Regions from separate parts of the Amorphus sp. 3PC139-8 genome, predicted to be linked through region 3. Evidence: predicted binding sites of a transcription regulator. Region 3 holds the regulator's gene; each other region holds the start of a gene.
What was found. The regulator LexA, encoded in region 3, represses DNA repair genes until DNA is damaged. The targets are predictions, from matches to a motif close to TGTTCNNNNTGTGTTCNG.
Positions count from the first base shown of each region.

Region 1: a site for LexA is predicted at 4,303-4,320, ahead of HNS03_RS02155 (helicase-related protein). Genes of this name have one in related genera too.
Region 2: a site for LexA is predicted at 3,915-3,932, ahead of HNS03_RS14460 (single-stranded DNA-binding protein). Genes of this name have one in related genera too.

Region 1 covers NZ_JABJVY010000001.1:474,155-484,804, reverse strand. Annotated here, with positions in the region: gene cobT (cobaltochelatase subunit CobT) at 1-504, shown strand, start outside; gene HNS03_RS02175 (esterase-like activity of phytase family protein) at 543-1,547, shown strand; gene HNS03_RS02170 (queuosine precursor transporter) at 1,565-2,161, opposite strand; gene rpmB (50S ribosomal protein L28) at 2,346-2,651, opposite strand; gene HNS03_RS02160 (DUF3108 domain-containing protein) at 2,894-3,814, shown strand; gene HNS03_RS02155 (helicase-related protein) at 4,563-7,901, shown strand; gene HNS03_RS02150 (RNA-binding S4 domain-containing protein) at 7,888-8,235, shown strand; gene fdxA (ferredoxin FdxA) at 8,536-8,874, shown strand; gene HNS03_RS02140 (CarD family transcriptional regulator) at 9,388-9,984, shown strand; gene HNS03_RS02135 (RNA polymerase factor sigma-32) at 10,157-10,650, shown strand, end outside.
Region 2 covers NZ_JABJVY010000014.1:77,968-88,617, reverse strand. Annotated here, with positions in the region: gene HNS03_RS14470 (hypothetical protein) at 217-375, opposite strand; gene uvrA (excinuclease ABC subunit UvrA) at 787-3,669, opposite strand; gene HNS03_RS14460 (single-stranded DNA-binding protein) at 4,112-4,630, shown strand; gene HNS03_RS14455 (protein phosphatase 2C domain-containing protein) at 4,744-5,616, shown strand; gene HNS03_RS14450 (MarC family protein) at 5,848-6,483, opposite strand; gene gyrA (DNA gyrase subunit A) at 6,756-9,512, shown strand; gene HNS03_RS14440 (hypothetical protein) at 9,742-10,269, opposite strand; gene coaD (pantetheine-phosphate adenylyltransferase) at 10,506-10,650, shown strand, end outside.
Region 3 covers NZ_JABJVY010000002.1:334,583-345,232, forward strand. Annotated here, with positions in the region: gene gltX (glutamate--tRNA ligase) at 1-810, opposite strand, end outside; gene HNS03_RS03915 (ComEC/Rec2 family competence protein) at 928-3,204, shown strand; gene lexA (transcriptional repressor LexA) at 3,463-4,179, opposite strand; gene HNS03_RS03925 (TetR/AcrR family transcriptional regulator) at 4,515-5,153, shown strand; gene HNS03_RS03930 (enoyl-CoA hydratase/isomerase family protein) at 5,260-6,042, shown strand; gene HNS03_RS03935 (acetyl-CoA C-acyltransferase) at 6,065-7,201, shown strand; gene HNS03_RS03940 (3-hydroxyacyl-CoA dehydrogenase/enoyl-CoA hydratase family protein) at 7,201-9,504, shown strand; gene HNS03_RS03945 (transglutaminase N-terminal domain-containing protein) at 9,546-10,415, opposite strand.

The DNA.
Region 1 (10,650 bases), on a different contig from region 3:
CTGCAGAGCGGCAAGCCGATCAACCCGGGCCGGCTCAACGACCTTCGCCATATCATCTACAAGTCGGCCGACACGCCCTGGCGGCGGGCGCGCCGCAATCTCGGGCTGATGATGCGCGAGGGGCTCCTGAAGGAGAATATCGACGGCGAGGCGTTGGAATGGGCGCATTCGCGGCTGCTTGGGCGTCCGGAAAGCCGGCGCATCCTGATGATGATCTCCGATGGCGCGCCGGTCGACGACTCCACCCTGTCCGTCAACAGCGGCAACTATCTGGAGCGCCATCTGCGCGCGGTGATCGACGAGATCGAGACCAACTCGCCGGTTGAGCTGATCGCGATCGGCATCGGCCACGACGTGACGCGCTACTATCGCCGGGCGGTGACGATCGTCGATGCCGACGAGCTGGCCGGCGCGATGGTCGAGCAGCTCGCCTCGTTGTTCGACGAAGAAGGTCAGAGCAAGCCCCAGGGGCGCGGCGGGCGGCGCTCGGGCCGCGCTGCGTGAATCCTCCGAGCTTCTTTCGGGCCGGATGTCTGGCGCTGATGGTGCTGGCCACCCTGGGGGCGGCACCATTGAGGGCCGAGCCGATCAACATCGATGCGGCTGCGATCTCGCAATTTCACGTCCGCGATCCGGCACGGCGCTTCGGAGACCTCGTCTTTCTCGGCGGGCTGAACCTGACGGCGCGCGACCGCGATTTTGGCGGTTTCTCCGGCGTGCTCGCATCGCCCGACGGCACCGAGCTGCTGCTGGTCTCCGATCTCGGGCGCTGGCTCACCCTTTCTCTCGACCAGGGGGCGGACGGCACGCCGCGCGGGATCGCGCATGCCGAGCTTACCCCCCGCCTGACGGAGGCCGGCGAGACGCCGCCGACCAAGGCGGAAGAGGATGCCGAGGCGCTGGCCCGCAAAGGCGACCAGGTTCTGGTATCCGTCGAAAGCGGGCGAAAGCTGCTTGCCTATCCGGGTCCCGATCCGGTCGGAGACATCCCGACGCGTTTGCCGCTGCCGGCGGAGACGCGGTGCCTGCCTGGCAACGGCGGGCTGGAGGCGATGGCGGTCGCGCCGCCATCCAGTCCGGTGGCGGGCAGTCTGATGTTGTTTGCCGAACGCGCCTGCCGCAAGGGGGCGGGCCTGACCGGGGAGGGAATGCTGCCGTTTTGGCGGGTGACGCCCAACGGCTCGGTCGTTCGGGGCGCGCTGGTTCGCGACCGGGATTATCGCCCGACCGATGCGGCCTTCCTGCCGGGCGGCGATCTGTTGCTTCTGGAGCGGCGCTACGATGGCGGGATCGATATCGGCATGCAGGTCCGCCGGATCGGTCGCGATGCGCTAGCGGCGCGGGCGCCGCTGACCGGACCGGTTCTGATGGAGGCCGATTTCGCCTACGAGATCGACAATATGGAAGGGATTGCGGTGAGCGCGGACGGCTTCGGTCGGCCGTTGATGACGCTGATCTCCGACGACAACCGCTCGCTTCTGCAGCGTACGCTGCTGTTGCGCTTCCGGCTGGAAACGCCCGTTCCCCGTCCAAAACCGCAGATGTGAAGCTTTCGCGCCCGCTCTTATGCCTGGCGCGGCGCCGGCGTGGCGCCGAGAAGGCCCAGGAGCACGCGGTAGGGCGCCAGCAGCACCAGCGCGACGGCGAGCTTCACCGACAGATCGCCGAGCGCCCAGGACATCCAGCGCGGCAGCTCCACGGGCAGCACGCCGAACAGAGGCGCGGCTTCGATCGCGAACGGATCGTTCGGCCCGATCAGCGCGAACACCGCCGCAAAGGCGAGCCCGAAGAACAGGATCGTGTCGATCAGCGAGCCGATCACCGAGGAGACCAGAGGCGCGCGCCACCACGAGCCGCGCCGAAGCCGGTTGAACACCGCCACGTCCAGAAGCTGGGCGACCAGGAAGGCGGTGCCGGACGCGATCGCAATCCGCGGCGTCGACAGCATCACCGACAGCGCGATCGCGACAGTGAAACCGGCATAGACCACCATCCGTGCGGCAGCAGGGCCGAACCGGCGATTGGTGAGATCGGTCACCAGGAACGCAATCGGATAGGTAAACGCGCCCCAGGTCAGGAGGTCGGCGAGATTGATCGCGCCGAGCTGGGCTGAGACCGGGTACTGGACCAGGATATTCGACGCCAGAACGACGGCGGTCATGGCCGCAATGGCCAGCGCGATCGAGCGGGCGCGGAGATGGTCTGTGTTTGCCACGGCTTAGCCTGACCCTGCGTTCGAGCGTTTCCAGGCGAAATGAAAACCGGTTCGCCGTTTTAGAAACGCGTCTCACCTCTAACGGAGCGCCGACCCCGTCCGCGGCGGCAAGCGCCGCGGCGTCGCGGGTTTACGCGGTCGCTTCAGCCGGCGTTTCGGCCTTCTTCGCCACGACTTCGCGCTTCAGAAGAAGAGCGCGCGGCGACAGCGTCTTGTCGTCGGCCTTCAGGAGAAAGGCATCGATGCCGCCCCGGTGCTCCACGGTGCGCAGCGCAGCCGCGCTCACGCGCATGCGCACACCGCGCTCGAGGATGTCGGAGCGCAGGGTAACCGTGCACAGGTTGGGCAGAAAGCGGCGCCGCGTCTTGTTGTTGGCGTGGCTCACGTTGTTGCCGGTCAGCACGGCCTTGCCGGTCAGTTCACAGCGACGGGCCATTGCGAAAAAATCCTTGTCTTCGGGGCTGGGACAACCCGCCCTCACGTCGTCTCACAAAGTGATGGGAGCGTGTTTCTATAGGAATGCCGCCCATCCGCGTCAAGCGGGTCGGCACATGGAATCGGTCCTTCGAGGCTCTGCGTTAACCCCATGGTCACCATGATCCCGCTAGCGTCTTGCCGAACGAGAGCCGGATCGGATGCGCGCGGGAGGTTCCCGGCCGCGTCGATCCCGCTCCGACAATGACCACGGACCGCCGGTTTGGACAGGCCAGCCACCTGCCGCCGGTCGGACGGACAGACGAGGACATGGTGGTGCGCGCACGTCAGTCGAACAGCAAAGGGCGTCGTCTCCTATCGGTCGGGCTGGCCCTGGCCGCCTGCATCTGGTCGGGCGCCGCGGCGACCGCGAGCGAGCGGACCACGGCAGGCGTGCGTTACGACGTCAGCTTCAAGGGCGTCACGATCGCCAAGGGCACGCTTTCCGTCATCCTCGAAGGCGAGGCCTATTCGGTGAAGGTGAAGATGCAGCCGACCGGGCTTGCGTCGCTCCTGACCGCCTCCAAGGTGGATGCCGAAGTCGATGGGGCGATGGATGGCGGGGTGCTGCTTCCCGTCAAATACAGCCTCTTGTCGGTCGATCCGAGCGATACGACCAAGGTGAAGATGCGTCTCAACAAGGGGCGGGTTACGTCGCTTTCGGCCCTGCCGCCGCTCGACCCGGCGCCGGATCGGGTCGACGTCACGGCCGCCGACAAGCGCGATATCATCGATCCGATCAGCGCGTCGGTGCTGCCGATGCGCCGCACAGGTGCGGCGCCGACGGCGGCGGATGCCTGCAATCGCACCTTGCCGGTCTTCGATGGTTGGAGTCGCTATCAGGTGGATCTCTCCGCCAAAGGCGCGGAACGCGTGCGAACGCCGAGCTTCGATGGGGAAGCCTTCGTCTGTAGCGCGCGCTGGACGCCGATCTCCGGCCATCGCGCGAACTCCGAAAGCGTGGCCTATCTTGCAAAGAATCGCGGGCTGGAGGCCGCCTTCGTTCCGGTTGGGGATGCGGTCCTGATCCCGGTTCGCATCGAGATCGAAACCCCGCACGGCGTGCTGTCGGTCAATGCGACCGACGTGAAGCTCCAGGGCGTGCGGTTGGCCCAGGCCAAATAGAGGCGACTTGCCACCGTCCAAACGAGCCCCCAGTTCGGTGAGCTCAAGGCAAAGACGACGCCATTTCCGTCAGACGCACACGGCACCGGGGATCAAGGGCGGCAGAGAGCCGCCCTTTTTATTCGTATTCTGTATTATGGTAAATAAATACTTAGTTGGATCGTTTAGATGTCATCGATGTTGAGTCGATCCGCATTCGAAATCGGAACAAATCCAAAACATTTGCCAGATGGCGATTCGGGCCCGATTCGTACGACTTGCGTTCTTCTTGGGGGTGTGGGTGGCCGAGGCTGGCGCCCCAACGGTCGGACGGCGCCGCTTGACTCCGTCGCGATTCGGAGTCCGCGCCGGCGACTCGCATGACGTGTCCCTGTGGTGCGTGTGCGGGTGCGCCAAAAACAAGATCTCGTAGGCGAACTGCGATTCAAATCAAGGCGTTGCGTAGAACGAACCATGAATCAAAGAAAGTCGCCGATTCGGCCGCGATTCGTTCCAGACTCGTTCCGGTTGCGGTCCGGGGTGCGATTTTTTACGGGCATACCGGCGCATCGCTGTGCTAGAAAGACTCGCTGCGTGGCTTCGAGACCTTGTCGGATCTTGAGTTGCGCGGCGGCGAAACGTCGGCGACCCTGGAGGAACGCGGGACAGCCGGCGGACACGTTGTCGACCGCGCCTTCGTCACCGCGGACCCGAAATCGCCGGCCATGCGAGCCCGAGCCGACCACATTTCATGACGATTCAATCTCCCATGCCTCTTCCCCGTTCGGTCCGGGCGCGCACCGTGACCGCGGTTCTGGGGCCGACCAATACCGGCAAGACGCATCTGGCGATCGAGCGGATGCTGGGCCATCGATCAGGGTTGATCGGCCTGCCGCTGCGCCTGCTCGCCCGCGAGGTTTACGGCCGCGTGGTCGCGCGCGTTGGACCGGATCAGGCCGCCCTGATCACCGGCGAGGAGAAGATCCTTCCGGAAAATCCGCGCTATTTCATCTCCACTGTGGAGGCGATGCCGCAGACCACCGACGTCGATTTCGTGGCGATCGACGAGGTGCAACTCGCCAGCGATCTGGAGCGCGGACGGGTCTTTACCGATCGGATCCTGCGGCTGCGGGGCCATTCGGAGACGCTGCTTTTGGGTGCGGCGACGGCGCGCGCGCTTCTGGAAAAGCTGCTGCCCGGGCTCAACGTGGTGACGCGGCCACGCATGTCGGTGCTGCGCTATTCCGGCTCCAAGAAGATCACGCGGCTGCCGACGCGTTCGGCCGTCGTCGCCTTTTCCGCCAGCGAGGTTTACCAGATCGCGGAGCTGATCCGGCGCCAGCGCGGCGGTGCGGCGGTGGTGCTCGGCGCGCTCAGCCCGCGGACCCGCAATGCCCAGGTCGAGCTGTTTCAGTCCGGCGACGTCGATTTCCTGATCGCGACCGATGCCATCGGCATGGGCCTCAATCTCGACGTCGACCACGTGGCGTTCGCCGCCGATCGCAAATTCGACGGCTATCAGTACCGCCGGCTCAATCCAGGCGAGCTCGGCCAGATCGCCGGCCGTGCCGGTCGCCACATGCGCGACGGAACGTTCGGGGTGACCGGACGGGTCGATCCGTTCGGCGACGATCTGGTCGAGGCGCTGGAGACCCACAACTTCGAGCCGATTCGCGTGTTCCAGTGGCGCAATGCCGATCTGGATTACTCCTCCATCAGCGCGCTGCGCCGCAGCCTGGACGAGCCTCCGCGGGAAGATGGTCTGACCCGCGCCCCGCCGGCGGAGGACATGGTCTGTCTGGAGTACGCCGCAAAGGATCGCGAAATTGCCGACATGGCGCGCGGTGCCGACGCGGTGGAGCGGCTTTGGGATGTATGCCAGCTTCCCGACTATCGCCGCATCGCGCCGGCCAATCACGCCGACCTCGTGCTCGGGCTCTATCGGAACCTGATGACGTCTGGGCGCATTCCTGACGACTGGTTTGCGCGGCAGTTGGCCTTTGCGGATCGCACGGATGGCGATATCGACACACTGTCGAACCGTATCGCGCACATCCGGACCTGGACTTATGTTGCCAACCGTGCCGATTGGCTTGACGATCCCGTCCACTGGAGACAAACCACCCGCGCCATCGAGGATCGCCTTTCGGACGCTCTGCACGAGCGTTTGACCCAACGGTTCGTCGATCGCCGAACCAGTGTCCTGATGCGCCGGCTGAGAGACAACGACATGCTCGAATCCGAGATCACCACCTCGGGCGACGTGATGGTGGAAGGCCACCACGTCGGCAATCTACACGGTTTCCGTTTCATTCCCGTGTCGACGGCGGAAACGCCCGACACCAAGGCGGTGCGCGCCGCTGCTCAGAAAGCGCTTGCGAGCGAATTCGAGCGCCGGGCCGATCGCCTGGCAGAGGCGCCGGATGCCTCGTTCGTGCTGGCCTCCGACGGCGCCGTGCGCTGGCAGGGCGAAGCCGTCGCCAAGGTGGTGGCGGGCGAGGAGACGCTGCGGCCGAACCTGATCGTGCTGTCGGACGAGCAGCTCAGCGGGGCGGCGCTGGAGAAGGTCCAGGCGCGGCTTCAGCTCTGGCTGAAAACCCATGTCGAGACGCTGCTGAAGCCGCTGTTCGATCTGCGCCAGGCGGCGGATCTGGAGGGAATCGCCCGGGGGCTTGCCTTCCAGCTCACTGAAGCGCTGGGCGTTTTGGACCGGCAGGCCGTCGCCGACGAGGTCAAGAATCTCGATCAGCAGGCGCGGGCGGGCATGCGCCAGTATGGTGTGCGCTTCGGCGCCTATCACATCTATATTCCGGCGCTTTTGAAGCCGGCGCCGAGCCGCCTTCTGGCGCAGCTCTGGGCGCTCAAGAACGCCTCTCTCGATGTCGCCGGTCTGGCGGACCTGCCCCAGCTTTCCGCCTCGGGCCGGACGTCGATCCCGCTCGATCCGGAGGTGCCAAAGGCGCTTTATGGCGCCGTCGGGTTCCGGGCGTGTGGCAACCGCGCCGTGCGCGTGGACATCCTGGAACGGCTTGCCGACCAGATCCGCCCGCTGATCGCCTGGAAACCGGCGGAAGCGACGGCGACCCCGCCGGAAGGCGCGATTCCCGAAGGCGGCGGCTTTACCGTCACCGTTTCCATGACGTCGCTGCTGGGCTGCTCCGGGGAGGATTTCGCCTCGGTGTTGAAGTCGCTGGGCTATCGTCTGGAGCGTCGTCCGGCCCCGCCCAAGGCGCCCGCTCCGGCGGCACCTGCTGTGGCCGCCCCGGCCGAGGCGTCGGCGGTGCTGGAGGGCGAGACGGCTGAAGCCGACACCATCGTTGCGGCTGGCAATGGCGAAGCAATGGTGGCGTCGGCGAGCGATGATGCTCCGGCTTTGGTCGCCGAGGCGAATGCCTCGGGCGAGACGCTGTTCGAACCCGCGAGCGCAGATGCGGCCGCGCCGGCGGAAACCGTCGCCGAAGAAGCGATCTCTGCGTCCGCTGCCGGGGTAAGCCCGGACGTTGCGGAGCCGGTCGTGGCGGACGAGGCGGCCGCGGCGGAGCTGGTAGAGCCGGTCGAGGCAACGGTCTCACCGGAAGGAGAAGCACCGGCTGCCGAGTTCCCGGCGGCAGAGGCTGCCCAGACAAACGCAGTGCCGACGGAAACCGCCGACACGTCCACCGCATCCGCCCCGGAGGCGTCCGCCGAGCCGGAGATGATCGAGGTCTGGCGGCCTGGCCGCCGCCGGCGTCCGGACGAGCAGCGCCGGCGGGAGCACGCAAAGCGCGACGGCAATGCCGAGGGCGAGCGCCAGGGCCGCAATCGGGGCCGGCGGGGCGGCGATCATCAAGGTGCCGCCGGTCGTGGCGGCGGGCCCAAGGGGCGAAGCGAAGGCGCCGAAGGCCAGCCCAAGCGCGATCGCAACAACGGGCCGTCCGGCGGCAAGCCGCACCGAGGCAAGGGCGGTGGTGGGCCGGCGCATGCCGGCAAGCAGCCCCAGCAGGGCAAGGGCGATCCACGGAGGCGCTCCGGTCCGCCGAAGGATCGGCCGGTCGATCCGGATTCGCCGTTCGCCAAGCTGGCCGAGCTGAAGCGCAATCTGGAACGGGGAACGCGTGACCCGAGCTGAGGTCGACGAGGCGTCCAGCCGTCAACGCATCGATGTGTGGCTCTGGCGCATTCGCGCTGCAAAGACACGCGGCCTTGCGCAGACGCTGGTGACGAGCGGCCATGTCCGGGTCAATCGCGAAAAGGTGAAGGCGTCCTCGCGTCGTATCGGCCCGGGCGATGTGGTGACCATCGCCGGGCGACACGCGGTTCGGGTGCTGGAGGTGATTTGCCTGCCGGAGCGTCGCGGCCCCGCGCCGGAAGCCCACGCTTGCTACCGCGATCTGTCGGCGCCGGCGAACGCGGACGAGCGTGGGGATCGCGCTGAGACCTCGGACGCAGACGACGAGGATTGAGCGCTTTTCGTCGCACCGTTTCGTTGAAGGCGGCAGGCGGGAAACAAACGTTCTATCCAACGGGATCTGGCAGCGCCTGGTTGCTTGAGCCGTCTGCGCGATGACGCTAGAGCCATTCCAGGAAATGCCGAACCGAGGTTCGGTTCCCATTTGCGTCAACACAACGGATTGGCGCCAGGCGTTGCTTCGTTCTATCGAAGCGGCGATGCGCTTCCGGTTTTTCGGACGGAGACACCGAGCCCGTCCGCACGACTGCGTGCCGGCGCCGAGAAAGGCGCGCACGCCGATTGGAGGATTGAAATGACGTACGTCGTCACCGACGCGTGCATCAAGTGCAAGTACACCGACTGCGTTGAAGTCTGCCCGGTCGATTGCTTCTATGAAGGCGAGAACATGCTCGTCATTCATCCCGACGAATGCATCGACTGCGGCGTGTGCGAACCGGAATGCCCGATTGACGCGATCCGTCCGGACACCGAACCGGGCCTGGAAAAATGGCTCGAGGTGAACGCCGAGTATGCCTCAAAATGGCCGAACCTGACGGCGAAGAAGGACCCGTTGCCCGAGGCCGACGCGTTTGACGGTGTCGCCGACAAGTACGAGACTTATTTCTCGGCGGAGCCTGGCCCGGGGGATTGATCCGGCCGACTAGGCAAGACGGGTCAAGACGGCAGCGAAAAGCGCGTTTGCGTCCCAGCGACTGTTTGTCGCGCTGGGGCCGCGAACCGGTTTGCGCGCCGCCATAAAACGCTTCCGCACTGCATGCCGCGGCTTTTGCCGTGCGGCAAGCCTTTGATTTTTCCTCAATTTGAGATATATTAGGGAATTGCTTTGATCGCTCGTAGCGTCAACCGTGTCGAGGCACTGTCTGCCATCGAACTTCCCGCTCCGCAGTAGGCGAGGTGAACCTCGCTACGCCGCTCGGGTCGTCGAGGAACCCGCATGTTACCTCGACGGATGCGAGCGCGGCTCCGCCATTTTGGCGCGGGCACGGTTTTTGCCGCGGGCGCGCTGATGTCGTTCGTTCGGTCCGACGCAGTCGGCGACCAAAGCATCGATAGCGAAGCGCCGCTTGGCGCTCAATAGACGATTCGGCCTGAAGGTCCAAGGCCGGTCGAAAAACATGAAAAAGGCACAGGAGTGCAGACGCGTATGGCCACCTCGGCAAAGAAACCGGTTCAGCGGTCGACCTTCAAGCCCCAAGACTACATCGTCTATCCCGCGCACGGCGTCGGACAGATCGAAGCGATCGAGGAGCAGGAAGTCGCGGGTCATCGTCTCGAGCTGATCGTCGTCAACTTCGAGAAAGACAAGATGACGCTCCGCGTGCCGGTCGCCAAGGCCAAGAGCGCCGGACTGCGCAAGCTCGCCGATAGCCCGACCGTGAAGAAGGCGCTGGATCTTGTGACCGGCCGTGCCCGCGTCAAGCGCACCATGTGGAGCCGTCGCGCGCAGGAGTACGAGGCGAAGATCAACTCCGGCGATTTGTTGTCGATCGCGGAAGTCGTGCGCGACCTCTATCGTGCCGATACCCAGCCGGAGCAGTCCTATTCCGAGCGCCAGCTTTTCGAGGCCGCTCTCGACCGCATGGCGCGCGAAATTGGCGCGGTCAACAAGGTCTCCGAGACCGAGGCGGTCCGGCTGATCGAGGCGCAGCTCGCCAAGGCTCCGCGTCGCAACGCGAAGGTGGCCGACGGCGAGGGCGGTGAGGATCTCGACGGCGAGAACGAGCAGGAAGAAGCGGCCTGATCGCCGCTCTCCAACTTTTTTGAGCTTTTTCAGGAACGGGTGCCTCGCGGTGCCCGTTTCTTTCTTTATGGGGTTCGATCACGATTACGTGCTGAAGCACGAATAGGGCTCGCCTGATCCGCGGCGGCGCGTTCATCGTAGGAGAGTTGAACGCATCAGATGCGAGGACGCCATGTCCGGGGCAATGCTTTCTCGACGCCAGCTCGTCCGCGCCGCAATGGACGCGCCCTATCTCGATCGCGATGAGGAACTCGATCTCGCCCGAAAGTGGCGTGAAACCGGCGACCAATATGCGCTGGACCGCCTTGCGTCCGCTCATATGCGGCTGGTGATCGCGCTTGCTGCGAAGTTCCGCAATTTCGGCCTACCCATGAACGACTTGATCCAGGAAGGTCATGTCGGCCTGTTGGAGGCGGCCTCGCGCTTCGAGCCGGAGCGCAACGTGCGCTTCTCCACCTATGCCACCTGGTGGATCCGAGCCTCCATTCAGGACTACATCCTGCGCAACTGGTCGATCGTGCGCGGCGGGACCTCCTCGACCCAGAAGGCCTTGTTCTTCAACCTTCGGCGCTTGAGGGCGAAGCTCGCGCGGACCGGCACGGTCACGGCACAGTCCGAGCTGTTCGACGAAATCGCCACGGCGGTGGGTGTCTCGCGCGCCGATGT
Region 2 (10,650 bases), on a different contig from region 3:
CCTAATCCATTTCGCCTTTCGGTGCAGCCGGAAGCATCGATCGTCAACAAGGCAACCGCGAGAATTGAGGGCCTTATTGGCTGTCGAAACGGAAAACGCCCGCCGGTGGGAGGGAACCGGCGGGCGTTCCTTATCGCCGCGACCCGAGGGGAGGGGACGGTCGCGGCTTAAACGAACCGAGAGACGCAAAAACTACGTCTCGGTCCGAATTCTGAGTCACGGACGCAGCACATCCCTGGAGCGACCGACCAGCTTTTCGATGTCCAGCGGGCTCAGCCCGAGGTCCATCTGCTGGTGGGGGGTGAGCTTGCGGATTTCGGCGATGTTGCGGGTGTCCTTCCAGGACTGAAACGTCCGAACGAAAATGTCGAACATGGCGGCGCTCCAAAAAGCCGCCGAGCCTCGTGGCCGGCAGCGGTAACAGACCTCATTGTGGATGACTGGCATCGAAATGGTCCCGGCTGCTTGGTCCGTGACCATCGACTGACGCTTATATGGGCTAGTTTGCTTCTTCTGTAATCAGATAAAAAAGCATGTCAGTTCTGCGATGCATGCATTTCGCGCAGACCTTACGACGCAAGGTTCGACACGATTTCGTCGCAATTTGACAAGTAAAGCCGGGCCGGGCGTTGGCCGCCGAAACCTTCCGCCGTGGCGGGGCTCCTCTCTGCGCTGGCGGCGCGGACTGCATCGCGGCCGCCCGTCGTGAGCACCGAATAGGATCTAAGTTTCTGTTTTGAAATATTTTCTTGCGGAGGCTGTGCCTCCGCATGTCGTCAAATCTCTCTATTCGGCGGCGCTCGCCGTCTTCGCTTTTGGCCGGCGGGCGAGCAATTCCGCCAAGAACTGGCCGGTGTGACTCTCCTCGTTGGCGGCAATGTCCTCCGGCCGGCCCATCGCCACAATTCGGCCACCACCGTCGCCGCCTTCGGGTCCCAGATCGATCACCCAATCAGCGGTCTTGATGACCTCCAGATTGTGTTCGATCACGACCACCGTATTGCCGGTCTCCACCAGCCGGTGCAGCACCTCCAGAAGCTTGGCGACGTCGTGGAAGTGCAGTCCGGTGGTGGGCTCGTCCAAGATGTAGAGCGTGCGCCCGGTGGCGCGTTTGGAAAGCTCTTTGGCCAGCTTGACGCGCTGGGCCTCGCCACCCGAAAGCGTGGTCGCCTGCTGGCCGATCTTGATGTAGCCGAGGCCGACCTGCTTCAGCGTCTCCAGCTTGTCGCGCACCTGGGGCACGGCCTCGAAGAAGCCGCAGCCTTCTTCCACCGTCATCTCCAGGATGTCGGAGATCGACTTCTCCTTGAAGGTGACCTCCAGCGTCTCGCGGTTGTAGCGCTTGCCCTCGCAGACATCGCAGGTGACGTAGACGTCGGGCAGGAAGTGCATCTCGATCTTGATGACGCCGTCGCCCTGGCAGGCCTCGCAGCGCCCGCCTTTGACGTTGAAGGAGAAGCGACCCGGACCATAGCCGCGCGCCTTCGCCTCCGGCAGGCCGGCGAACCACTCCCGGATCGGGGTGAAGGCACCGGTGTAGGTCGCCGGATTGGAGCGTGGGGTGCGGCCGATCGGAGACTGGTCAATGTCGATAATCTTGTCGATCAGCTCCAGCCCCTCGATCGAATCGTAGGGGGCGGGCACGTCGCGGGCGCCATTCAGCCGCCGCGCCACGGCCTTGTAGAAGGTATCGAGCAGAAGCGTCGACTTGCCGCCGCCAGAGACGCCGGTGACGGCGGTGAAGGTGCCGAGCGGCAGCTCGATCGAGACGTTCTTCAGGTTGTTGCCGCGCGCACCGGTGAGCTTGATGCGCCGGCCCTTGGTCGCCTTGCGCCGCTCCGCCGGGACCGCGACCTCGCGCACGCCGGAGAGATACTGTCCGGTGAGCGAGGCCGGGTCGGCGATGATCTCCTCCGGCGTACCCTGGGAGACTACGCGGCCGCCATGGACGCCGGCGCCCGGCCCCACGTCCACCACATGGTCGGCGGCGAGGATCGCGTCCTCGTCGTGCTCGACCACGATCACCGTGTTGCCGAGATCGCGCAGCCGCTTCAGCGTTTCCAGAAGCCGGGCGTTGTCGCGCTGATGCAGCCCGATGGAGGGCTCGTCCAGCACGTAGAGCACGCCGGTGAGACCCGAGCCGATCTGCGAGGCGAGCCGGATGCGCTGGCTTTCGCCGCCGGACAGCGTGCCGGAATTGCGCGAAAGCTGCAGATAGTCGAGCCCGACGTCCACCAGGAAACGCAGTCGCTCGCGGATCTCTTTCAGGATCCGGCTGGCGATCTCGTTCTGCTTGTCGGTCAGGTGCTGGTCCAGCTCGCCGAACCAGGCGTGGGCGTCGCGGATCGACTGGGCCGAGCCTTCGCCGATATGGCGCCCGGCGATCTTCACGGCCAGCGCTTCCGGCTTCAGCCGGTAACCGCCGCAGGCGTCGCACGGCTTGTCGGATTGGTAGCGCGACAGCTCCTCGCGCACCCAGTCGGAATCGGTCTCGCGCCAGCGCCGCTCGATGTTGTTGACCACGCCTTCGAAGCTCTTCTTGGTCTGGTAGCTCCGAAGCCCGTCGTCGTAGACGAAGGTCACTTTCTCGTTGGTGCCGTAGAGGATGGCGTCGCGCAGGGCCTCGGGAAGGTCACGCCAGGGCTCGGTCATCGAGCCATCGAAATGTTTCGCCAGCGCCTCCAGCGTCTGGGTGTAGTAGGGCGAGGTGTTGCCGGTGCGCGCCCACGGCAGGACCGCGCCGGCGCGTAGCGACAGCGTCTCGTCCGGCACCACCAGGTCGGCTTCGAAGCTCAGCATCGTGCCGAGCCCGTCGCAGCTCGGACAGGCGCCAGCGGGATTGTTGAAGGAAAACAGGCGCGGCTCGATCTCGGGAATCGTAAAGCCCGACACGGGGCAGGCGAACTTCTCCGAAAACACGACCCGGCGCGGGCTGCCGTCGGCCTCGGTCTCGTCGGCGAATTCCGCTACCGCGATGCCGTCGGCAAGCCGCAGCGCGGTCTCCAGCGAGTCGGCGAGCCGGGTCGCTATATCCTCGCGCACCACCACCCGGTCGACCACCACGTCGATGTCGTGCTTCAGCTTCTTGTCCAGCGCCGGCGCCTCGCCGATCTCGTGGAAGGCGCCGTCGATCTTGACGCGTTGGAAGCCCTTCTTCTGCAGTTCGGCAAGCTCCTTGCGGTACTCGCCTTTGCGGCCACGCACGATCGGCGCGAGCAAATAGAGCCGGGTCTTCTCCGGCAGCTCCAGCACCCGATCGACCATCTGGCTGACGGTCTGGCTCTCGATCGGCAGTCCGGTCGCAGGCGAATAAGGAATGCCTACGCGCGCCCACAAGAGCCGCATATAGTCGTAGATCTCGGTGACGGTGCCGACGGTCGAACGCGGGTTCTTGGAGGTGGTTTTCTGCTCGATCGAAATCGCCGGAGACAGTCCGTCGATCTGGTCGACATCCGGCTTCTGCATCATCTCCAAGAATTGTCGGGCATAGGCCGACAGGCTTTCGACATAGCGCCGCTGGCCTTCCGCGTAGATCGTGTCGAAGGCGAGCGACGACTTGCCGGACCCGGACAGGCCGGTGAAGACCACCAGCGCATCCCGCGGGATCTCCAGATCCACGTTCTTCAGATTGTGCTCGCGGGCGCCCTTGATGGCGATCGTCTTGTGCATGAGGCGGTCTGGTCCGGTCTTGCGAAGGACGGCAATGTCGGTCGTCACTCCGTGTAGCGCCGAAGAGGGCGGGCCTGCAAACGCCGCGCCGGCTTGCGCACGGTTCGATCCGACTCGTGTATGTTCTATCTATGTTCCGGAGGTTGCGGATTGGCAAGCCCACGGCGGAGCGAGGTGCCGCGAGCGACCATGCTCACAGATAGGTCGTCTCTCAGAGGTTGCCAGGGGCACGCGTCAATGTAATATGTTCCTGGAATGTTCCAGATTTCCGGCCGAAGAGACCATCGGGGTTGGGGCACGGGCCGGAAAAAACATCGCGAAAAGACGTGGAACGTCGGGCTCGGCGATTGGTCCGCGCGCGCCGGGCCGTTATCGTCGCCGCGACTTTGATGGCGCGCCGGAGGGCTGCGCCGACAGCAACGGCGAATTTTAGGAGGCGAATATGGCCGGCAGCGTCAACAAGGTGATCCTGGTCGGCAATCTCGGGGCCGATCCGGAGATCCGCCGCACCCAGGACGGTCGGCCGGTCGCGAACCTTCGGGTCGCGACCTCGGAGAGCTGGCGCGACAAGAACTCCGGTGAGCGGCGTGAGCGCACCGAGTGGCACCGGGTGGTGATCTTCAACGAGGGCCTCTGCCGGATTGCCGAGCAGTATCTGCGCAAAGGTTCGAAGGTCTATCTGGAAGGCCAGCTCCAGACCCGGGAGTGGGAGGACCAGTCGGGCCAGAAGCGCTACACCACCGAGGTGGTGCTGCAGGGCTTCAATTCCTCGCTCACCATGCTCGACGGCCGCAACGAAGGCGGCGGTGGCGGCGGCTCCTACGGCGGGGGTGGGGGCGGTGGCTCCTATGGCGGCGGTTCCGGCGGATCGGGCGGCTTCGGCCAATCCGGCCCGATGGACACCGGCGGCGGCGGGGGTGGTGGCTATGGCCGCGACCTCGACGACGAGATCCCGTTCTGATCTCTGCCCGGTCTCAACGTCGAACGCCCTTTGCCTGACGGTGTAAGCGCGTTCGGCAACGAGTTCAGGTCGTCGGCCCATTTTGTGGGCCGGGACGCGAAGGCGGGCCGGCAATGGTCTCACTGACGCTCTTGGATCACTGCTCGCTGCCGGGCAATCCGGCGCGGGCGAACGAGGACGCGTTCGGTACCGCCGGCAACTTCGCCTGGGTGATCGACGGTGCGACCGGGGTCGGCGCGTTCGAATGCCTGGAGGGGCCGAGCGACGCGGCCTGGCTGTCGGCAACCGCCAGTGAGATCCTGGCGGAGCGCATTGGAGCGGGGACCGACGACCTTCGATCCCTTCTGGCGGAGACGATCGATCTGCTGGCGCAACGCTTCGACGAGGCCGTCGTGCGCCCGCCCGAGGCACGACATCAGCGCCCCACCGCGGCAATCCTGATCGCGCGGTTCGATCCGGACGGGATCGAGGCAATCGAGCTCGGTGACTGCCTTCTCATCGCCCGCGGAGGCGAGGGGCGGTTCGGATCGGTCGGGCTCGGCCGGCCGGGCCGGGAGGTGGAGCAGGCGGCGGCAAAGCAGATGCACGATCACGGTGCGACTCTCGACCATCCTGAGGTGCGCCGGCGCATGCGTGAGGGGCGCGACCGGCACAACACGCCCGAGGGCTACTGGATCTTCGGCCTTGACCCCGAGGTGGTCGACCACGCCCGGACGCATCGGCTCGATCTGGCCGCTTCCCAGACCGCACTTCTGGCCACCGACGGCTTCGCGGCGCTGTTTGAGGACTACGGCCGTTATTCGCCGGAGGCCGCGCTGGAAGCCGCAACGTCACGCGGACTGGCCGCGCTGGGTGAGGAGCTGCGGATGGTAGAGCACGGCGAAGACCCTTCGTGCCGGCGCTATCCGCGCTTCAAGGTGTCCGACGACGCCACCGCACTGCTGGTGCGAGGGAGATTTGAGGGCAACGGCCGCCGGCGGGGGTGAAATCGACCCTTGTCCTTCGAGACGAGTACCTCGTCTCGCAGGTCGGGGGAAGATGAGGCATAACGGTTGCCGTTATCGGCGCTGAAGAGTCCGGTGTTCGAAATGTCGTCGTAGTGAAGAACGTCCCCGCGCATGTGCCCATCTGGTCACGATGCAGTCGCCGGGGAAGTAATACGTCTTCATTATTTGTTCGAAATCGAAGATTCGACTTTCAGCCGGTGTGGCCATGCCCTATGCCGTCTTGGCGAGCGCGATCACGCCGTCGGCGACGAATTGGACGGCCAGCGCGGCAAGGATGACGCCGAGCAGGCGGGTCAGCACCGCGCGTCCGGTGTCGCCTAGAACGTGATCGACCCTTTGCGCGCCCAGAAAGATCAAAAGCGTCCCGCCAAGCACCAGCGCGAACGAGGCGATCATTCCGCCGAACGCGATCGTCGACGGTGCTTGGTCGGACAACAGGATCACGGCGGAGATCGCGCCAGGGCCGGCGATTAGCGGGATCGCAAGCGGGAAGATCGCGATGTCGTGGTCTTCGTCCGGGGCGCCTTCGTGGGCGGCGCTCTGGGCGATGTTCGCTTTCCGCTCGGTTCGCTTGGCGAACACCATTTCCGCGGCGATCCAGAATAGAAGCAGGCCGCCGGCGACGCGGAAGGCGGCCAGCGAGATACCCAGGAAGGAGAGCAGCGGATTGCCCACCAGCGACAGCACCAGAAGGATCGCGAATGCGACCAGGCAGCTCCGGAAGGCGACCGCGCGCCTGGCTGCCCGCGACCATCCCGGCGTCAAACCCAGAAATATTGGGGCGAGACCGATCGGATCGATGGTGACGAACAGCGTCGTCAGGGCATGGGTGAGATAGTCGATCATGCGCTGGATGGCCTCTCTATTCGGTCAATCGGGGAGCGCAATTCAAACTGTCTCGGCGGCTGAAACGCACCATTGGAACGGCCGCGTGCGACACCCATTTGACAGGAAAGCGGCCGCCTTTCCCCTGCCGAATTTGCGGTCCAGAGAACCTTGCATCTATCCGGTTGATTTCATTGACCGTTTTCCCAACGCCTCGGCACGCCGAAATTGGCTCGACTGGTGGGAATCGTCTATAGACATCGGAATCGACCAACCATGAGAGCGTATTTTCCGTGAGCGACGAGCAAGTTCCGCCGCCGGGCGACGAGCCGAAGGGCATTCGCGGCGTCTCGATCACCGACGAGATGGAGCGGTCCTATCTCGACTACGCCATGAGCGTGATCGTGAGCCGCGCCCTGCCGGACGTCCGCGACGGGCTGAAGCCGGTGCATCGGCGTATTCTCTACACGATGCACGAGAACGGCTACGACTGGAACAAGCCCTATAAGAAGTCCTCGCGCGTCGTCGGCGACGTCATGGGTAAATATCACCCCCATGGCGACCAGGCGATCTACGACGCGTTAGTGCGCATGGCGCAGGATTTCTCCATGCGGCTGCCGCTGGTCGATGGCCAGGGTAACTTCGGCTCCGTCGATGGCGATCCGCCCGCCGCGATGCGTTACACCGAGGTCCGCCAGGAGAAAGTCGCGACGGCGCTTCTGGATGACATCGACAAGCAGACCGTTGACTTCCAGGACAACTACGACAATTCCGAGCGCGAACCGGTGGTGCTGCCGGCGCGCTTCCCAAACCTGTTGGTCAATGGCGCCGGTGGCATCGCCGTCGGCATGGCGACCAACGTGCCGCCGCACAATCTGGGCGAGGTGATCGACGCGGTCATCGCGCTGATCGACGATCCGACGCTCACGGCTGAGGCGCTGTGGGAGATCGTGCCGGGGCCGGACTTCCCGACCGGCGGCAGCATTCTCGGCCGCTCCGGCATTCGCTCGGCCTATCAGACCGGGCGCGGTTCGATCGTGATGCGCGGCAAGGTCGAGATCGAGACGGCCGGCAAGGACCGCGAGGCGCTGGTGATCAAGGAGATCCCCTATCAGGTCAACAAGGCCTCGATGGTGGAGAAGATCGCCGAGCTGGTGCGCGAAAAGCGCGTCGAGGGCATTTCGGATCTGCGCGACGAATCCGATCGCGACGGCCTGCGAGTGGTGGTCGAACTGAAGCGCGACGCCGTCGCCGACGTCGTGCTGAACCAGCTCTATCGCTTCTCGCCGCTGCAGACGACGTTCGGCGCCAACATGGTGGCGCTCAACTACGGCCGGCCGGAGTTGATGCAGCTTCGCGACCTGCTTACGGCCTTCATCGGCTTCCGCGAGGAGGTCGTCACCCGGCGCACCAAGTTCCTGCTCAACAAGGCGCGCGACCGTGCACACGTGCTGGTCGGTCTGGCGATCGCCGTTGCCAATATCGACGAGGTGATCCATTTGATCCGCACCTCGCCGGATCCCGCGACCGCCCGCAGAGAGCTGATGAACCGCGACTGGCCGGCGCGCGACATGATCCCGTTGGTGCGGCTGATCGACGATCCGCGCCATGCGGTTGCCGAGGACGGCACCTGCCGGCTGTCGGAAGAGCAGGCGCGGGCGATCCTGGACCTCCGCCTGCAGCGGCTGACGGCGCTGGGACGCGACGAGATCGGCGAGGAGCTCAACAAGCTCGCCGAGGAGATCAAGGATTATCTTGAGATCCTGCGCTCGCGCATCCGCGTCCTGGAAATCATCAAGGACGAGCTGACCGCGGTGAAGGAAGAGTTCGCCACACCGCGGCGCACCGAGATCCTGGAAGGCGGGGCGGACCTCGAAGACGAGGACCTGATCCAGCGTGAGGACATGGTCGTCACCGTCAGCCACGCCGGCTACGTCAAGCGCGTGCCGCTCGCCACCTACCGCGCGCAGCGTCGCGGCGGCAAGGGCAGGTCCGGCATGTCGACCCGCGAGGCGGATTTCGTCGCCCGGCTGTTCGTGGCCAACACCCACACGCCGGTGCTGTTCTTCTCCTCGCGCGGCATCGTCTACAAGCAGAAGGTCTGGCGGCTGCCGCTCGCCGCGCCGCAGGCGCGCGGCAAGGCGCTGATCAACATCCTGCCGCTTGAGCAGGGTGAGGGCATCTCGTCGATCCTGCCGCTCACGGAGGACGAGGAGAGCTGGGGCGAACTCGACGTGATGTTCGCCACCTCCAAGGGCACGGTCCGCCGCAACAAGTTGTCCGACTTCGTGCAGGTGAACCGGGCCGGCAAGATCGCCATGAAGCTCGACGAGGGCGACAGCATCGTCGGCGTCCAGATCTGTTCGCCGGACGACGACGTGCTGCTGACCACGGCGCACGGCCAGGCGATTCGCTTCCCGGTGACGGACGTTCGCGTTTTCGCCGGCCGTTCCTCAACCGGTGTGCGCGGCATCTCGCTCGGAAACAGCGACCAGGTCATCTCCATGTCGATCCTGCGTCACGTGGAGGCCTCGCCGGCCGAACGCTCCGCCTATCTCAAGATGCGCCGCGCGGTGGCGGGCGAGGGCGAGACGAACGGCGACGTCGAGATGGAAGAGACCGGCGACGTCGAGCTGGGCGCGGAGCGCTATGCCGAGCTCGGCGCAGCCGAGCAGGTGATCCTGGCAATTTCGGAGAACGGCTTCGGCAAGCGCACTTCCGCCTACGAGTATCGGGTGACGGGCCGTGGCGGCAAAGGCATCGTCGCCATGACCGTCAACGAGCGCAACGGCGAGCTGGTCGCGACCTTCCCGGTGGAGGATTCCGATCAGATCATGCTGGTGACCAACGGCGGCCAGCTCATCCGCTGCCCGGTCGACGGCATTCGGCTGGCCGGGCGCAACACCCAGGGCGTGATCGTCTTCTCGACCGCCGAAGGCGAGAAGGTGGTCTCCGTGGAGCGGGTCAGCGAGGAAGAGGCCGAAGACTACGAGGATGGTGAGAGCGATGGGACCGAAGATGGTCCCGCCGAGGGGCCGTCCGAGGAGTAAGACCGTCCGGGTTCTCGTTGTTCGCCGGCATCGACGGTCACAGCGAAAAACCGATAATCGCGTTTTTCGCCCAGCATTAAAAAAGAAATGCCCCGCAGCGTAGGTCGCTGCGGGGCGTTTCGCCTGACGGTGGGGGGGGCGAACCGTCGCGACGAAAGTCGAGCTTGGAGGGTGGTGCCCTTTCGGGCGAAATCGTCTTGCGGCCTATGCGTCCGGCCGCGAAGGTCTACTACTGCGCGCTCGCGACCTGCTGTGCCGCTGGAACCCGGTTCAGAGTCGTCGTCGCGTTGGCCCGATCGTTCGACACTTCAGTTACGAACCGGACCTTGCGCGTGGCTGGCGTTCCCGATTTCCAGCTCACGCAGGCCGGCGAAATGTTCGGCCAGGATTGGCCGGCGCACAGCTCCTGCGAAACCGATTGGAAGCGGTCTTCCTTGGCGGTGGACTGAAACCCACCCGACGTCACGCCTGCAGAAACAGCGATCGCCGTGAACAGCATGGCGCCGGAGGCTGCCAGAAAACGTGTGGTGATACGATGCTTGGTCATCTTCGCTGGCCCCTTGGTCCCGTCTCCGAGAGCTCCGTTGCCTCGATGAACTGAAGATGGGATCGATGCGGCTTCGCGCGAGTGACCGGCATCACACAATGACGGATTGCGGAATTTCGAGGTCTGGCGCGCAAGAATTTCGCGCAGGCCGGAACCATCGAAGATCGGGGTACGAAAGACCGGATTCGAAAGCGTCCGATGATGCATCATGGCTATTCTCCTCTGACCAGGAAAACGCTCCCGAGGCGAAGCGGTTCCCGGAAGAGGCCGGTATCGCGGGGAGAGAAGGGTTGCGATCCCTTGGTGCGGCAGCTAGAGCCATGTCGGCCAACGCACCGAAAGGCTCCCAAATACGGAAGGGTGTTCGGATCGCCTTTCTCCTTTTGTCCGATCCTTTCCCAACGCAGCTTCTGTTCCGAGTCCATAACAGCCTCTAGGAATTTTGAATGGCGGACGCCACGCGCATCGCGCTCTATCCGGGGTCGTTCGACCCGGTGACCAACGGCCACCTGGACGTTCTTTCCCACGCACTCGGCATTGCCGACCGCGTCGTGGTCGCGATCGGAGTGCATCCCGGCAAGGCGCCAATGT
Region 3 (10,650 bases):
GAGCCGCACCAGATAGTTGCGAAGCGCCTCGGGCAGGTAGCCCATGGCGCGGTAGGCTTCCACGCCCAGGGCGCCGTGGCGCTTGGATAGCTTGGCCCCGTCCGGTCCGTGGATCAGCGGGATGTGGGACCAGCTCGGCACGTCCCATCCCATCGCCTGATAGATGACGCTCTGGCGGGCGGCGTTGGTCAGGTGGTCGTCGCCGCGCACCACATGGGTCACGCCCATGTCGTGGTCGTCCACCACGACGGCGAGCATGTAGGTGGGCGTGCCGTCGGAGCGCAGGATGATGAAGTCGTCCAGGTCCTTGTTGGCGAACGAGACGCGGCCCTGGACCCGGTCTTCCACGATCGTCTCGCCGTCGAGCGGCGTCTTGATGCGGATGACGGGGGGTACGCCTTCCGGTGCCTCGGACGGATCGCGGTCGCGCCAGCGCCGGTCGTAGAGCGGCGGCCGTCCCTCCGCCCGGGCGCGCTCGCGCATTTCCGTCAGCTCCTCGGCAGACGCGTAGCAACGATAGGCCGCGCCGGACTCCAAGAGCGCGTGTGCAATCTCCGCATGACGTTCGGCGCGGGAGAACTGGTAGACCGGCTCGCCGTCCCAATCGATGCCGAGCCAGGAGAGCCCGTCCAGGATCGCCGCGATGGCCGCGTCCGTGGAGCGTTCGCGGTCGGTATCCTCGATCCTGAGCAGCATCTTGCCGCCGGTGTGGCGGGCATAGAGCCAGTTGAAGAGCGCGGTGCGCGCGCCGCCGATGTGTAGGAAGCCGGTCGGAGAGGGGGCGAAACGCGTGACCACGGGCGCCGTCATGGATGCCTCTTTCGGTTATCGAAAAAACCCGCATGCTACCGGTGGACGATTTCGCCGGGGCGGGCGCGGCTCGTTTAGCATGGGCTGCGGGGCGCGCCAAAGCATTGGGGCGGTGGAATGCAGGAGCCGACGACGACGTCGAGGCTTCGACGCAGGGCTGCGCACTTTCGCGCATTGCCGTTTCGCGCATCGGTGCGCAGTGCGCGCCTGCGCGGGCTGCCGTCCCGCGTGCGCAATTGGGTCGCGCAGTGCCTGGAGACCGACCTCGATCGCGGCAGGGGTTTTCTCTGGTTGCCGGTGGCCGCCGCGGTTGGCATCGCGGTTTATTTCGCGCTGCCGCGGGAACCGCACTGGCCGACGCTTGCGGGCCTTGGTCTCGCCGTTTCGCTCGCCGCCGTCTACAGCCAGCGCCATCGGCTCGGCTTCGCGGCGCTGGCGACTTGCGCCGCCGTGCTTTTCGCCATGGCCGCCGTTGCGGGACAAACGGCGCGGGTGCAGGCGCCGGTCGTGCCTTATGACGGCACTTTCGTGGTGCGGGGGTTCGTCGAGACGCGCGAGCCGAGACCGGACGGGGCGGTGCGCTATGTCCTGAGGGTGGTCTCGATGGAGGGGCTGACGCGCGAGCGGATGCCGCATCGGGTGCGGATGACCGCGCGCGGCAGAGGAGATAGGCCGGAGGTGGGGGATGGCGTGCGCGCGATTGCGCGGCTTGCTCCGCCGCGCGGGCCCGTCGCGCCTGGAGGTTATAATTCCGCCCGGCGTCTGTTCTTCGAGGGGATCGGCGCCAGCGGGTTTTCCTATGGCTTGCCGAAGCCCGCGAACCTGGGATCGCCGCCGCTCGATCTTCGCGTCGTGGCGGCGGTGGCGCATGTGCGCGCGAACATCGCCGAACGGCTGCGGATGGCGCTTCCCGGCCGCAACGGCGAGCTTGCCGCCACGCTTCTGGTGGGCGACCGCGGCGGCATCCCGGAGGACACCCAGGACGCGATCCGGGCGGCAGGCCTCGGTCACATCCTGGCGATTTCCGGGCTTCATATGGCGCTGGTCGCCGGCACCATCTTCACGCTCATCCGCTTCGGCCTGGCCGCGCTGCCCTCGGTCGCGCTGACGTATCCGATCCGCAAATGGGCTGCTGCGGCGGCTCTTCTGGCCGGTTTCGTCTATCTGGTGCTGTCGGGCGGTGCGATCGCAACGCTAAGAGCCTTCGTCATGCTTGCGGTCGCCTTGGTGGCGATCCTGGCGGACAGGCCGGCGCTGACGCTGCGCTCGGTGGCCGTCGCGGCCCTGGTCGTCATGGCAATCGATCCCGCTGCGGTAATCGAGCCGGGCTTTCAGATGTCGTTTGCGGCTGTCATCGCTCTGGTCGCGGCCTATGAGTGGCTTGCCGGCCGGGAGCGCGTCCGCGATCCGCCCGCAAATTCCGGACGGATCCGGCGGATCGGCCGCTGGGGCGGACTGTGGATTGCCGGGCTGGCGCTCACCTCTCTCATCGCGGGGCTTGCGACCGGACCGATCGGGGCCTTTCACTTCCACCGGATCGCGCCGTTCGGACTTCTGGGCAATCTCCTGGCGATGCCGCTGGTGACGTTGGTCGTGATGCCGGCGGGCGTCGTCTCCGTGGCGCTCATGCCGCTTGGCCTCGATCCGATTCCGCTCACCGCGATGGGCTGGGGGCTCGACGGGGTCGTCGCGGTGGCTCACATGGTCGCGGATTTGAGCGCCGGGGCAGGGGCGGTCGGCCGGACTCCTGCTGTGGCTGTCCTCTCGATGGCAGCGGGCCTGTTGTGGCTGGCCTTGTGGACCACATCCTGGCGGTTTTTGGGAATCGGTGCGATTGCCGCCGGTCTCGCGTTCTTGCCGTTCGCTTCGCGCCCCGATGTGTTGATCGCCGATGACGGCCGCACGGTCGCCGTGCGTGGGGCGGATGGGCGTTTGCGCATCGCGGTCGCGCAAGGCGGTGCGTTCGTGGCGCGCATGTGGCTGGAAGCCGACGGCGATTCCCGCGCCGCGGACGATCCGAGCGTCAAGGCAGGCATTTTATGCGATGGGCTCGGCTGCACGCTGCCGCTGGTCCGCGGGCCGCCTGGCTCCGAGGCGGCGTCCTCCGTCAATACAGAGAGCCCGCACAGCTTGGGGATCCTGAACGGCAAGCTCGCCTTCGTGGAACGGCCGCAGGCCTTCCTGGAGGACTGCCAGCGCGCCACGATCCTGGTGACGCGACACACAGCGCCGCGCGATTGCACTGGACCACTCTTGGTGGTCGATCGGCGTAAGTTGATCGAAACCGGCGCGCTCGCGCTCAAGCGGATCGACGATCCACCCTTCTATCGCCTCACGCGCGGCCGTCCGAAGGTGCCACGCCCCTGGGATGCGCGTCCCGTGGTGCGCCGGTAGCGCTTTTGCCTTTGGCAAGCGCGCGTTGGAATCATTGCGCTCTTCTCGGAACCCCCAACGGCTCCAAGTGTTCGGTTCGAACGCGTTTCCGGATGGCGAACCGGCTTCCACTTCGCCTGGAAATGCTCTCGAACCTCTCCGCTCGGATGGACATATCCGAGCGACAAGAAACGCTCCAGATTCAATAGCTTGAGTATGTCCCGAAGGTCTTGGGCAGGGGAAGGCCGAGCACCGGTTCCGCCTTATTCGGGACATGCTCTAGTAGCTGCGAAACAGCGCCACCAGCCGGCCTTGAATCCGCACCTGGTCGGGGCCGAAGATCCGCGTCTCGTAGGCCGGGTTCGCAGCCTCCAGCGCGATCGACGCGCCCTTCCGGCGCAGCCGCTTCAAGGTCGCCTCTTCGTCATCCACCAGCGCCACGACGATGTCGCCATTATCGGCCGTGTCGGACTTCTTGATGACGACGGTGTCGCCATCCAGGATTCCGGCCTCGATCATGGAATCGCCGCGCACTTCCAACGCGAAATGCTCGCCGCCGCCCACGAGATCGGACGGCACGGTGATTTGATGGCTTTCCTGCTGGATCGCTTCGATCGGGACACCGGCGGCAATCCGGCCCATAACCGGGATCGACAGACCGTTGCCCGTGCTTTTCGGCTCGGGTGCCGGCGGTGGGGAGGCCGGTGCCTTGCCGCGCGACCCTTCGATGACGGCAGGGGAAAAGCCTTTGCTGCGTGGGGCCGCCAGCGAAGGACCAACCGATTCCGGCAGCCGGATCACTTCCAGCGCGCGTGCCCGGTTCGGTAGGCGGCGAATGAAGCCGCGCTCTTCCAGGGCCGTGATCAAACGGTGGATGCCGGACTTGGAGCGGAGGGCCAACGCCTCCTTCATTTCGTCGAACGACGGCGGGACCCCGGTTTCCTTCAACCGCTCATGAATGAACATCAAGAGCTCATGTTGCTTGCGGGTCAGCATCAGGTCGGTCCCACCCCTCGCTTGCAGCCAGCCAAGACGCGTACAAATCAGGAACGTAAGGTACGCGTTCCATATGTGTTCCGCAAGAGTTAATGTCCGGTTTCCGATGGATGGGGCGAAGCGCGAACAAGTGGCGGCGAAAGCCGGGCCTTTTGGAGATCGGCTAGTGGCACACTGTGCACCATTTTTCCCGGATGCTGTCAAAGGGTCGGCCGCGTCGGCGGTCACCGCGTAGCAGCCGGCCAGCCTAATCGTGCTGTGGCGGCATCGATTGACTGTTGTTTACTCGCGGGTATATTGCTTACGCTTAAGAAGGCGACATCGGAGCATTCCCCTTGGCCACCCTTTCGCCGCGCCAATCTCCCTGGTCCAATCGCGAGGCGCGCGAGAGGGAACGGGAGAGCAAGCGCGAGGCGGTGCTTGCGACCGCCGTTCAGTTCTTCAATCAGAAGGGTTTCCACGCGACCTCGCTGGACGACGTGGCGACGGCGCTGAACGTCACCAAGCCGACGATCTATCACTACTTTTCCAACAAGGATGAGATCCTGTTCGAGTGCGTGGGACGCGGGCTTTCGGCGCTGCGGGAGGCGGCCGACGCGGCTGCGGCCCGTGGCGGCAGCGGGATGGATCGCCTGCGCGCGCTGATGCGCGAATATGCGCTGGTGATGACCCAGGATTTCGGGATCTGCGTGACCCGGACCGCCGATGCCGAACTGGCGGAAGAAAGCCGGCTAAAATTTCGCGCCCTGAAACGGGAGATCGACGAGACCATTCGCGGCGTCGTGGAAGACGGCATGCGCGACGGCTCCATCGCGCAAGGCGACGCCCGCCTGATGACCTTCACCCTGTCGGGTTCGCTGAACTGGGTAGCGCGCTGGTACGACCCGAAGGGACCGATGTCAGCCTCGGAGATCGCAGACGGAGCGGTGTCGATGTTGGTCAACGGCCTTGCCCCGCGCGGGGAAGCGGTCTGAGCGCGGCGGGCAGGGGCCGACAGGTCAGCCTGCCGGATCTCAGGTCGACGGCAAGAACGAAAGTTCCGGACAAGGGGCTCGGAGTGTGAGGGAGGGCGAGGGCGCCATGAGCGAACCGATCAAGCTGACCATTGCGGACGGCGTTGCGGAGATGCGGTTCAACCGCCCGGACCAGCTGAACGCGCTGGATGGGGCCATGGCGCAAGCCTTTCAAGCCTGTGTCGAGACCGTGCTCGCCGAGCCGTCCGTACGCGTGATTTTGATGAGCGGTGCGGGACGTTCGTTCATGGCCGGTGGCGATCTGGCCGCGTTCCGGGCGGGCGAAGATAAGCCGGCGGTGGCGCGTGCTCTGATCGAGCCGGCGCATGCCGGGCTGAAGCGCCTGGCGGCAAGCCCGGTCCTGACGCTGGCGGTCGGGCAGGGGCCGATCGCGGGGGCGGGAGTGTCGCTGTTGATCGGCACCGATCTCGCGATCGTTGCCGAAGGCGCCACATTGAATCTCGCTTACGCGCGAGTGGGCGCGAGCCCGGACTGCGGCGGCTCGTGGGCGCTACCGCGGCTGGTCGGCCAGCGCCGGGCGCTGGAGATTGCGCTCCTGTGCGACACCGTCGATGCGGCCGAGGCGCAGCGGATCGGCCTGGTCAACCGGGTGGTGCCGGCGGATGCGCTCATGACCGAAGCGCGCAAGCTGGCGGCCCGGCTTGCCGGCGGCCCGCCGCGTGCGCTCGGCCACACCAAGGCACTGCTTCGCGCCGCCCTCGATACGCCACTCGAGGCCCAGCTCGATGCCGAGGCCGAGCGCTTTCGCGATTGTGCGAAGACAGACGATTTTTCGGAGGCGCTCGAAGCCTTCTTCACCAAGCGGCCGGCAAAGTTTTCCGGCCGCTGACGGACCATCGGGTAGGACAGCGATGACCAAGGACGCTTTCATTGCGGGCTATGTGCGCTCGCCCTTCACCTTCGCGCGCAAGGGCGCGCTTGCCGGCGTGCGCCCGGACGATCTGGGTGCGCATGTGATCCGGGCTCTTCTGGAGCGCACTGGCGCGCCAGCGGACGAAATCGAGGACGTTGTCTGGGGCTGCGCCTTCCCGGAGGCCGAGCAGGGGCTGAATATCGGCCGTGTGGTGGGGCTGCTGGCCGGCCTGCCGGAGACGAGCGCGGGCACGACAGTCAACCGCTGGTGTGGCTCCTCGATCCAGGCGGTGCAGATGGCGGCCGGCATGCTGATGATGAACGCCGGGGAGGCTTTCGTCGCAGGCGGTACGGAATCCATGTCCCGGGTTCCGATGATGGGCTTCAACGTGCTGCCGCACCCGAGTTGGGATAAGCAGGCCATCGACGACTACATCAATGTCGGCCTGACGGCGGAGCGTGTCGCCAGCGAGCACGATGTCACCCGTGAGGACCAGGACCGCTTCGCCCACGCCAGCCATTCCAAGGCGCGCGCGGCACAGCAGGACGGTCGGCTCGGCGCCGAAATCGCGCCGGTGGCGACGGCCGCCGGCGACGTTGCGCTCGATGGCTGCGTGCGTGAGACGTCGCTGGAAAAGCTCGCGGAGCTGAAGACGGTGTTTCTGGAAGACGGCACGGTCACGGCGGCGTCCTCCTCGCCGATGACCGACGGCGCGACCGCGGTGCTGGTCTGCTCGAAGGAGTTCTGCGATCGCCACGGGCTCACGCCGCTTGCCCGGGTGGAAAGCTTCGCCGTGTCCGGCTGTGCGCCGGGCGTCATGGGGCTCGGGCCGATCGAGAGCTCCCGCAAGGCATTGAAGCGGGCGGGTCTGACCATCGACGATATCGATATCGTGGAGATGAACGAAGCCTTCGCGGCCCAGGCGGAGGCTTGCCGCCGGGCGTTGGAAATCGATCCGGACAAGCTGAACATCGATGGCGGCGCCATCGCGCTCGGCCATCCGCTGGGCGCCACCGGCACCAGGCTGGTCGGCAAGGCCGCTACGCTCTTGAAGCGCGAGGGCAAGAAGCGGGCACTCGCGACCCAGTGCATCGGTGGTGGCATGGGCATCGCAATGATCCTGGAGGCGGCTTGATGACGGCGCTCGGAGCCGAGCGAACCGGCGTCGCCCGCGCCGCGGTCATCGGGGCCGGCTCGATGGGATCGGGCATTGCCGCCCAGTTCGCCAACGCCGGCATCCCCGTTGACCTGTTGGACATTCCCGGCGGCGAGGGCAAGCGCAACGCGCCGGCCGAAAGTGGGGTTGCCCGCCAGCTGAAGGCCGGGGGCTTTATGGCGAGCGGCGGTCCGAAGCTGGTCAGGACCGGCAATGTCGAGGACGATCTCGGCTGGCTTGCCGAGGCCGACTGGATCGTGGAAGCGATCATCGAGGACCTCGATCTCAAGCGCGATCTCTACAAGCGGATCGAGACAGTCCGCCGCCCGGGCACGATCCTGTCGTCGAACACGTCGACGATCCCGCGCGCCGCGCTGATCGCCGACATGGGCGACGGTTTCGCGGCCGACTTCGTCATCACTCATTTCTTCAACCCGCCACGGGTGATGCAGCTCATGGAGCTGGTCACGGCGCCGGAGACCGATCCCGGCGTGGCGAACCGTGTGCGGGCGGCGGCAAAGGCTGCACTTGGCAAGACCGTGGTCGATTGCCGCGATACGCCAGGATTCATCGCCAATCGGATCGGGTGCTTCTGGATGGCGGTCGCCGCGCTGGAGGCAAAGCGGCTCGGGCTCAGCGTGGAGCGCGCCGATGCCATCAACGCGGCGTTCGGAATCCCGCGCACCGGCATTTTCGGCCTGTTCGATCTGGTCGGAATTGATCTCGTCCCGCATGTGTGGGGTAGCCTCCTGTCGGCGTTGCCGAAGCAGGATGATCTCCATCGCTTCGACCTGCCGGCCGACCCGCTGTTTTCCGAGCTAGTTGCCTCCGGCCGCTATGGTCGCAAGAGCGGCGCCGGCTTCTATCGCAAGGCCGGCGACGGCAGCCGCGAGGCACTTGATCTCGAAACGGGGGACTATCGGCCGGCCGAGCCCGTGGCGGCGGCGGATCTGCCCGGCGGCGGTCGCGATCTGGCCGCGCTTCTGGCGGACGACGGGGCGGCGGGGCGCTATGCCGCCAGCATGCTGGCCACGGTGGTCGCCTACGCCGCCGAGCACGCCCCGGAGCTCGCCGCCGATGTCGGTGCGGTCGATATCGCGATCGAGCTCGGCTATTCCTGGCGCGCCGGGCCGTTCAAGCTTGCCGACAGGGTCGGACCGGCGACTGTCGTCGCCAGCCTGGAGACAATGGGCCGGCCGGTTCCCGCGTTGCTGGCCAAGGCGGCTGCGGACGGTGGCTTTTATGCTGCGGACCAGGTGCGGGCCGCCGACGGGCGCATGACGGTGCGACAGCGGCCGGCCTCGCTTTCCGAGGCGCGCGAGATTGTCGGCAACGACGCGGCGTCGCTGCGCGATATCGGCGACGGGGTGGCGTGCTTCGAGGTCCACTCCAAGATGAACACGCTGGCGCCGGCGGTGTTCGACCTCCTGGAAGACACGCTGGCCCGCGCCGGGCGCGATTTCGACGCGCTGGTGATCGGCAACGACGATCCGCGAACCTTCTCTGCCGGTGCGGACCTGTCGTTCATTCTGAGCCTCTTGGAGAGCGGCGAGGACGCCACGCTGGAGGGCTATCTGCGCCGCGGCCACGATGTGTTCCACCGGGTGTTGCAGGCGCCGGTGCCGGTGGTGACAGCCGCCCATGGCTTGGCGCTCGGCGGCGCCTGCGAGATCGCGCTGCACACCCAGGGCGTGGTGGCGCACGCGGAACTGACGATCGGCCTGCCGGAGACCAAGGCCGGTCTGATTCCGGCTTGGGGCGGCTGCACGCGGCTGCTCGCCCGCGCGCCCGGTCGGTCGGGTCCGAAAGGGCCGATGGCGGCGGCGGCCCAGTGTTTCGAGGTTATTCTGCCGGGCCGGGTTTCGCGGTCGGCGGCCGAAGCCCAGGAGATCGGCTATCTTGCTGAAACCGACGGCATCGTCATGCACCGCGAGCTGCTCCTACCGGAAGCGAAGGCGCGGGCGATTGCGCTCCGGGATGCCGGGCATCGTCCGCCGGGGCCGGTGTTCGTCACGGTGGCCGGACCGTCCGGGGCGAAGGGGCTGATGTCCACCGTCACCGCGGCCCATGCCGCCGGTCGGATGACGGACACCGACTTCATGTTGGCCGAGGCGCTGGCGTCGGTGCTGACTGGCGGACCGGATGGCGATCCGTCACGTCCGATGGCGGATCGGGAGCTGATGGATCTGGAACGCGAAACGCTTCTGGTCCTGCTGCAGGAGCCGGCCGTGCGGGGGCGCATCGACCACATGCTGAAGACCGGCAAACCGCTCAGAAACTGAGCAAGGGCGTGAAAAAGCGGGGGCAGCCTCCTCGGCAGACCTTAGTTCTCGGCGGACACGGTGACTTCGACCTCCATCCCGAGTGGCGTTCCCTCGCCGGAGAAGGTGCCGTTGACCGGTTGGGCCTGGGCCGGGGTCCGGGTCGTCGCGACCCGGATCAGCTCGTGGCCGGCGACGATCTCGTTGGTCGGGTCGAATTCCATCCAGCCGACGCCAGGAACGAACACGTCCGCCCAGGCGTGGGTGGCGCCGCCCCCGGTAAGACCATCCCCGCCGTCGGCGGCCGGATCGTAGAGATAGCCGGTGACGAAGCGGCTCGCGAAGCCGAGCTGGCGGGCGGCTTCCATGAACAGGAAGGCGAAATCGCGACAGGTGCCGCTCGCCGTGCGAATCGTCTCGCCGGGAGACTGCACCCCTTCCTCGTCGCGACGGCGATATTCGAAGCTGTCGTGGATGGCGCTGGACAGCGCATCGAGAACGTGGAGCGAAACGTCCGGCCGTTCGGGAAGGGCTTCGTCCAACCACGTGCGAACGGTTGTCTCGTCGTCCGGGCACTGAATGCGCAGCATCGGCGCCAGATCGATCTGATCGTCCTCGTCGTAGCTGAACGGATAGCTGCCGGCGTGGGGCTCGAACTCGCGGACGGCTTCCTCCAGCCCGTAGCGCTCGATCTTGAGTTCGCTTTCGATCGACAGTGTGTCGGCCGGTTCCTGAAAGGTCAGCAGCGCGATGGAGTTGCCGAAGGTGTCGAACGCCCAGCGGATATCGGCGGTCGGTTCCACCACCAGCCGCGATTCCAACAGGCGCATGTCGTGACCGTCGCGCGGTCTCAGCATCAATCGATGCCGGCCGAACGTCACGGGCCGATCGTAGCGGTAGCGGGTGAAGTGGCGGATGCGGAGGGTCTTCATCGACATGGGATCCCGCGGAAAGATGGACAGGAAAAGGTCGGACGGATTTCCAGCATTCTCGTGGCCGGCCGGTCAAACGGATCCCATGAAAAAGCGGGGTCGCACCACGGAGATCGGCAGGACATGAAATAGAACTGGTCAAATAAAAATAATGAGGCAATACCGGGCTGGGGGCTTCCTTCAGGACGATCCGGGGTGTTGCCGATGGTGCCGACGAATTTTCTGACTTTCGGCC